Regions from separate parts of the Klebsiella sp. GFKo11 genome, predicted to be linked through region 1. Evidence: predicted binding sites of a transcription regulator. Region 1 holds the regulator's gene; the other holds the start of a gene.
The links. Region 1 encodes PhoB, which activates phosphate uptake and scavenging genes when phosphate is short. Its sites were predicted from a motif close to CTGTCATAAAACTGNCNNAT; they were not measured.

Region 1 (3,781 bases):
GATCGTTTTGTGATTGTGACACGCTGCTCAGACGCGGGGTTTCGTGATACAGCGCGAGACAGATGGCGTCGAGCAGGGTGGTTTTTCCGGCACCGGTCGGCCCGGTAATGGCAAACAGCCCGTTGCTGGCGAACGGCTCGGCGGTGAAATCGATTTTCCATTCGCCTTTTAGCGAGTTGAGGTTTTTCAGACGTAAGCTCAGGATTTTCACAGACGATCCTCATCGTTCAGGCTATGCAGCGTCTCGTTAAACAGCTGCTCCAGGCGCTGTTGCTGCGACTCTTCCAGGGTTTCCAGCGCCAGGCGACGGGCAAACACATCTTCGACCTGCAGTTCGCTGAGCGTTTCCCGGCGCTCGCCCGCCAGAATGCGCTCGCGCTGGGCGCGACTGCGGCGCACCAGCAGCACTTCTACCGGTAGCGTTTCGGTCTGTGCCTGAATTTTGCGTTGAATATCATGCAAATATTCGTCGCTGGTGATCTCAATATCCAGCCAGACGGCGGGTTGCTGGCTATTATCTTGCCACTGATTCAACTGCTCGCTGATGCTGGCGAAATCGCCCTTTAATACTGCCAGCGGCTGGGTAATGGGGACGATGAGCGGCGTGACGTCTGTTAGACATCCGTTGGTGAAGGTCACCAGGTTGACGCTTTTGTTTTTCCCGGTTTCGTCAAAGCTCAGCGGGATGGGCGATCCGCTGTAGCGAATATGCTCGCAGCCGCCCACCACTTGCGCCCGGTGAATATGGCCAAGCGCGATGTAATCGGCAGGGGGAAAGTGGCTTGCCGGAAAGGCGTCGAGGGTGCCGATATAGATTTCGCGAACCGCGTCGCTTTTGCTGGCGCCGACGGTGGTCAAATGACCACTGGCGATAATCGGCAGCGGCCGGTAGCCGCGCAGTTCGCAGGCCTGCTGATACTGCTGCTGGTAGTAGTCGCTGATGGCGGTGAGGAGCTGCTTCTGCTTTTCACCGCTGGAGTGACCGGCCTGGCTGGTCACTAGCTCGCGCGGGCGCAGGAACGGCACAGGGCAAAAAATCGCCCCCGCTGAACCATCACGCAAGGGCAGAATAAAAGGAGCGTGACCGGCATTGGCGACTACCGTGGTTTTCAGGAAGGCGAGAATATCCCGCGATTCATTGAGGGTCGCCACCGAATCGTGGTTTCCCGCCAGTACCACCAGTTGGCAGCCGGTCTGCTGTAGCTGAACGACAAACCGGTTATACAGCTCACGCGCGTAGCTCGGCGGGGAGCCGGTATCAAAAATATCGCCCGCGACAATAATGGCATCAACCTCATGCTCCTGGGCGCTGGTCAGCAGCCAGTCGAGAAACGCCTGATGCTCAGCGGCGCGGCTTTTGCTGTAAAAATTTTGCCCAAGGTGCCAGTCAGAAGTGTGAAGGATGCGCATAGTGGTCCCGTAGCGAAAAAAGCGTAAGCGGCATTATAGCACTGGTCTACAGTGAGATAAGTCCGTGTCACAATTCAAAATCCCTTGTTCATCTGCCCGTCATTTTTTTCATAAATCTGTCATAAATCTGACGCATAATGGCCGCGCACTTCTATACTGATGGCTAAAAAATACAGGGTAAATAATGGCGAGAAGAATTCTGGTCGTTGAAGATGAAGCTCCAATCCGCGAAATGGTCTGCTTTGTTCTGGAGCAAAACGGCTTTCAGCCCATCGAGGCGGAAGATTTTGACAGCGCGGTCAATCAACTCAATGAACCTTGGCCTGATTTGATCCTGCTCGACTGGATGCTACCGGGTGGCTCAGGTTTACAGTTTATTAAACAGCTCAAGCGCGAAGCGATGACCCGCGAGATTCCGGTGGTAATGTTAACCGCCCGTGGTGAAGAGGAAGATCGCGTTCGCGGCCTGGAAACCGGCGCGGATGATTACATCACCAAGCCATTCTCTCCGAAAGAGCTGGTGGCGCGAATTAAAGCCGTGATGCGGCGCATTTCGCCGATGGCGGTGGAAGAGGTGATTGAAATGCAGGGACTGAGCCTCGACCCTTCTTCGCATCGCGTCATGACCGGTGAAAACCCGCTGGATATGGGGCCGACCGAGTTTAAATTATTACACTTCTTTATGACCCACCCGGAGCGTGTTTATAGCCGCGAACAGCTGCTCAACCACGTTTGGGGAACTAACGTATATGTAGAAGACAGAACGGTGGATGTACATATTCGCCGCCTGCGTAAAGCGCTGGAACATAGCGGCCATGACCGGATGGTACAAACGGTTCGCGGCACGGGATATCGTTTCTCCGCCCGTTTCTGAATCTCGACAGGAGTGTGAACCGTGCTGGAACGGCTGTCATGGAAAAGGCTGGCGCTTGAGCTTTTCTTGTGTTGTATCCCGGCCCTGATCCTCGGGGCGATTTTTGGTCACCTGCCGTGGTTTTTGCTGGCGGCGGTGACGGGTCTTCTTATTTGGCATTTCTGGAATCTTATGCGTCTGTCGTGGTGGCTGTGGGTTGACCGCAGCATGACGCCACCGCCGGGCAGCGGCAGTTGGGAACCGCTGTTGTACGGCCTGCATCAGATGCAGATGCGTAATAAAAAGCGCCGTCGCGAGCTGGGTAGTCTTATAAAGCGTTTTCGCAGCGGTGCAGAATCTCTCCCTGATGCGGTGGTTTTAACTACCGAAGAGGGCGTGATGTTCTGGTGTAATGGCCTGGCCCAGCAGACGCTTAATCTGCGCTGGCCGGACGATAACGGACAGAACATCCTTAACCTGCTGCGCTACCCGGAATTTGCCAACTACCTGAAATATCGTGATTTCTCGAAGCCGTTGAATCTGGTGTTGAATAATGCCAGGCATCTGGAAATTCGCGTGATGCCCTACAGCGATAAACAGCTGCTGATGGTGGCGCGTGATGTTACGCAGATGCATCAGCTCGAAGGGGCGCGACGTAACTTCTTTGCCAACGTCAGCCACGAGCTGCGAACCCCGCTGACGGTGTTGCAGGGGTATCTGGAGATGATGCAGGAGCAGATACTGGAAGGGGGCACGCGCGAGAAAGCGTTACACACCATGCGCGAGCAAACCCAGCGTATGGAAGGCCTGGTTAAACAACTGCTGACGCTGTCACGAATAGAGGCCGCGCCGGTACTGGCGATGAACGATAGAATCGATGTGCCGATGATGCTGCGGGTGGTGGAGCGCGAGGCGCAAACCCTGAGTCAGCAGAAGCATGTTCTGCATTTTTCCGTCGATGAGTCGCTGAAAGTGTTGGGGAATGAAGAACAACTGCGTAGCGCGATTTCCAACCTGGTGTATAACGCGGTCAATCATACTCCGGCGGGAACGGAAATCACCGTGAGCTGGAAGCGGGCATCTCACGGCGCGTTGTTTAGCGTCGAGGATAACGGTCCGGGAATTTCTCCGGAGCATATTCCGCGCCTGACCGAACGTTTCTACCGTGTTGATAAGGCACGATCGCGGCAAACCGGCGGCAGCGGTTTGGGGCTGGCGATTGTTAAACACGCGATCAGTCATCACGACAGTCGTCTTGAAATTGAAAGCACGCTGGGCAAAGGGACGCGTTTTAGCTTCTTGCTGCCGGAACGTTTAATTGCCAAAAATGAGCCCTAGTTCCTGTCCTGTCAGCATTAGTTGCCAATGACCAGCTTCGGCTGGTCATTTTCATTTGCAGGCAATTTCGTTTTGCGTAATTAACGAACGTTCGCTGCTTTTTTGTTCGCATGATAAGCCACATGTTTTCCATCAGTCAGGTCAATCATTCTGGCTATGAAAATAGAGTTAGCATAATCA
Region 2 (3,781 bases), 1.5 Mb from region 1:
ATTAGCGAGCCCCCTCATTCTTAGCCAGGCGCATAATCATGAACTTCGAGGCAGCCAGTACAATAAAGGTGATCACAAACAGAATCAGACCCAGCTCCATCAATGCTGCAACGTGCAGGCCGGTTTCCGCTTCGGCAAACTCATTAGCCAACGCAGAGGTGATACTGTTGCCCGGCATAAACAGCGAGGCGCTATCGAGCTGGTAGGTGTTGCCGATAATAAAGGTCACCGCCATGGTTTCCCCCAGCGCACGTCCCAACCCGAGCATTACCCCACCGATAACACCGTTTTTGGTAAAGGGCAGAACGATACGCCAGATAACTTCCCACGTCGTACAGCCGATACCGTAAGCGGACTCTTTCATCATCACCGGCGTCTGTTCAAAAACGTCACGCATAACGGCAGCGATATAAGGAATGATCATGATCGCCAGGATGACGCCTGCGGCGAGAATACCGATACCAAATGCCGGGCCAGCGAACAAAGCGCCGACGAAAGGAATGTTGGACAAGACGTTGCCAACGGGTTCCTGGAAGTAAGTCGCAAACAGCGGGGCAAAAATGAACAGGCCCCACATGCCGTATACAATACTGGGAATTGCCGCCAGCAGCTCAATGGCGATGCCCAGAGGACGCTTCAGCCAGGCTGGCGACAGTTCCGTCAGGAACAGTGCGATACCAAAGCTCACCGGTACGGCGATCAGCAGCGCGATAAATGAGGTGACCAGCGTGCCGTAAATCGGCACCAGAGCACCGAAAATCTGGTTCGGCGCATCCCACTCTTTGGTCCATAAGAAGGCAAAGCCGAATTTTTCAATGCTTGGCCAGGAAGAGATAATGAGGGAGACGATGATGCCGCCCAGCATCAATAGCACAATCAGCGCCGCCAGTTTTACCAGCACGCTGAAAATTATGTCACCCTTTTTCCCCGGAGGGTTGAATGCCGGCTTGGTTGCAGCCATAAATTACTCTTCAGTTTCGGGCCAGAAAAAACCGTAGTTTACTGATCTTTCTGGCAAAGGTAATACCATACCCTAAATAATTCGAGCTGCTGGAACATGGCCGGCAGCTCGATATTCCGCGGGTATTAGTACAGCGCTTTACCGCTGCTGTCTTTCACGTTGGTCTTCCATGCAGCGCGAACCTGCTCAACCACGCTATCCGGCAGGGATGCGTAGTCCAGTGCGTTTGCTTCTTTACCGCCGTTTTTATACGCCCAGTCGAAGAACTTCAGCACTTCAGCAGTCTGCTCTGGCTTAGTGGAAGCCTTGTGAACCAAGATGAAGGTTGTAGAGGTGATCGGCCATGCATTTTCACCTTTCTGGTTAGTCAAATCCTGTGCGAAGGATTTGCTCCAGTCGATACCTTTCGCTGCGTTAGCGAAGTTATCTTCAGTCGGGCTAACCGGCTTACCGTCTGCTGACAGCAGCTTGGTATAAGCCAGATTGTTCTGTTTAGCGTAAGCATATTCGACGTAGCCGATAGAACCCGGCAGACGCTGAACGAAAGCGGCGATGCCGTCGTTGCCTTTACCACCCAGACCGGTCGGCCAGTTTACGGTAGAACCTGCGCCAATTTTAGATTTCCACTCTTCGTTCACTTTCGCCAGGTAGCTGGTGAAGACGAAGGAAGTACCGGAACCATCAGCACGACGCACAACGGCGATGTTCTGAGAAGGCAGCTTCAAACCAGGGTTCAGTTTGGTGATGGCTTCATCATCCCACTTCTTGATTTTACCCAGGTAGATGTCACCCAGCGTTTTACCGTCAAGCACCAGTTCACCTGATTTGAGACCCGGGATGTTCACCGCCAGCACCACGCCGCCGATAACGGTCGGGAACTGGAACAGGCCTTCCTGAGCCAGTTTGTCGTCAGCCAGAGGAGCATCAGAAGCACCGAAATCTACGGTGTTGGCAGTGATTTGTTTTACGCCGCCAGAGGAGCCGATACCCTGGTAGTTAACTTTGTTACCAGTTTCTTTGTTATAGGTATCTGCCCATTTGGCATACACCGGCGCGGGGAAAGTTGCACCTGCGCCAGTCAGGCTTGCTGCTGCAAAAACAGAGAAAGCGCTCATCGATAAGGTCGCGGCGACAACTGTTGCGACGGTGGTACGCATAACTTTCATAATGTCTCCTGCTGGATTCGTAAATCATTGTTTCGAAGCTATGGTGAGCAAAATAGGACAAACAGGTGACAGTTATATGTAAGGTTTATGACAGTTTGATGACACAGAATAATCAGGTGTAATAGAAGTGAAATTTTAGTGGCCGCGAATACGGCCACAACAGTATTAGTTTTTAATTTCCATAGTAATAGTAACATTCGCATCAAACGTGCTCGGCTGCGGACGGGTTCCCGTCGCGCTGGCAGGCGCAGCAGAAAAATTAAACTCGCCATTCTCCTCGCCCAGACGAGAACGAGTCCCCATATCGGTTTCCATACGCCCGCCGTTCACGTCCACTTCATTATTGTACTCATCGTACATCTTGATGCCGACATCTGCGTTTGTCGTCTCAATCACCGTTGGCAGCGATCCCGCTTGCGTGGCATGCAACGATACTTCAACATCCTGGCCCGCAGACATTCCCGTACATTTTACCGATGCACTTATCGGTATTTTTCTGTCGGTTATTGCAGTACCTGGCGTCGCCGAAAACTCCGATGCAGGGATCTTACCGAAATTAACTTCGATAGTTTGTCCACCGTTAACAATACACTCCTGAGGCGCTGTGATATCACCTTGAATATACACATCAGAAAGTATGTGGGTATTCCCCGAGCTTATAGATGATGTTGTTGCATATAAAGATGCTAGTAAGGTTGCTGGTATTGTCACTGTACCAATAAAAGGCTCTTTTATATAAAAATAAATAATGGCATCCGATCCGCTTGTAAAAGTCGTTATCTTTTTGTTATTGGTGCAAGTATAAGAACCATCTGGGTTATTAGGCTGATCAGCGAATGGTACATTAATATACCCACGACCAAAAATTTCAATGGATAGCCCGACATCAAGATACTCATTCAAATTATAGTATTGAACATTATTTCGAGATGACATTTTTTCTAAGGCTGGGTTACTCTCAGCAGTGTAGTAAGCATAATTATAGTTTCTGTTGCAATGGCAAACACCGCTATATTGCTCACCATTATTGACATTTTTGTTAACAGTTTGCCCAGTTTTGTTTTGTGCCGCACTAATTTTTGTCCCGGAAAAAACCAATACACTATGATGAGTGCCACCATCGGCTTCACAGTACGTATCCGCAGCAATTGTATGAGTACAAAGACAAACTAGCAACAAAGGTAAGTATTTTATGATTTTCAATTTAGCATCCCTATCTCATTTACAAATCACGGGTATTTGTATAAGCGCATTATCCCTCGGCTCCGCGATATGATAATCCACTGAACATGTTTTTTGTCCCATAACGCTGAAATGCCCTTCCAATGGCATGCCTGATAGATAAAGTTCACCATTATCCCCAACGATACCTGTCACGGTCCCTGATTCGAGGTCTGCAGTCGCCATTGCACCGAATGGCGCAGGTTTTCTATCAATCTGCGTCACGCTAAACAGCACTCGATATCCAACATGGGTGACAAATGCGGCTTTTACTACCGCCCCTCGTGTTGGAACCAGGTTTACAACGGTATTATCCAGTTCAACGTTCGCTTTAGCGAAATAATCACTATTAATCGCTACCCGGTTCTCATCATACGGATTGAGCTGAGTTTTCACCGTATAGCCGCGCCAGTCCGTCGCTACACCAGTGGCG

Region 2: a site for PhoB is predicted at 2,202-2,221, ahead of pstS (phosphate ABC transporter substrate-binding protein PstS). Genes of this name have one in related genera too.

The regions. Positions count from the first base shown of each region.
Region 1 covers NZ_CM151369.1:4,943,584-4,947,364, reverse strand. The annotation lists gene sbcC (exonuclease subunit SbcC) at 1-211, opposite strand, end outside; gene sbcD (exonuclease subunit SbcD) at 208-1,410, opposite strand; gene phoB (phosphate response regulator transcription factor PhoB) at 1,595-2,284, shown strand; gene phoR (phosphate regulon sensor histidine kinase PhoR) at 2,306-3,601, shown strand.
Region 2 covers NZ_CM151369.1:6,395,815-6,399,595, reverse strand. The annotation lists gene pstA (phosphate ABC transporter permease PstA) at 1-2, opposite strand, end outside; gene pstC (phosphate ABC transporter permease PstC) at 2-961, opposite strand; gene pstS (phosphate ABC transporter substrate-binding protein PstS) at 1,087-2,127, opposite strand; gene AC07P6_RS30585 (fimbrial protein) at 2,293-3,330, opposite strand; gene AC07P6_RS30580 (fimbria/pilus outer membrane usher protein) at 3,346-3,781, opposite strand, start outside.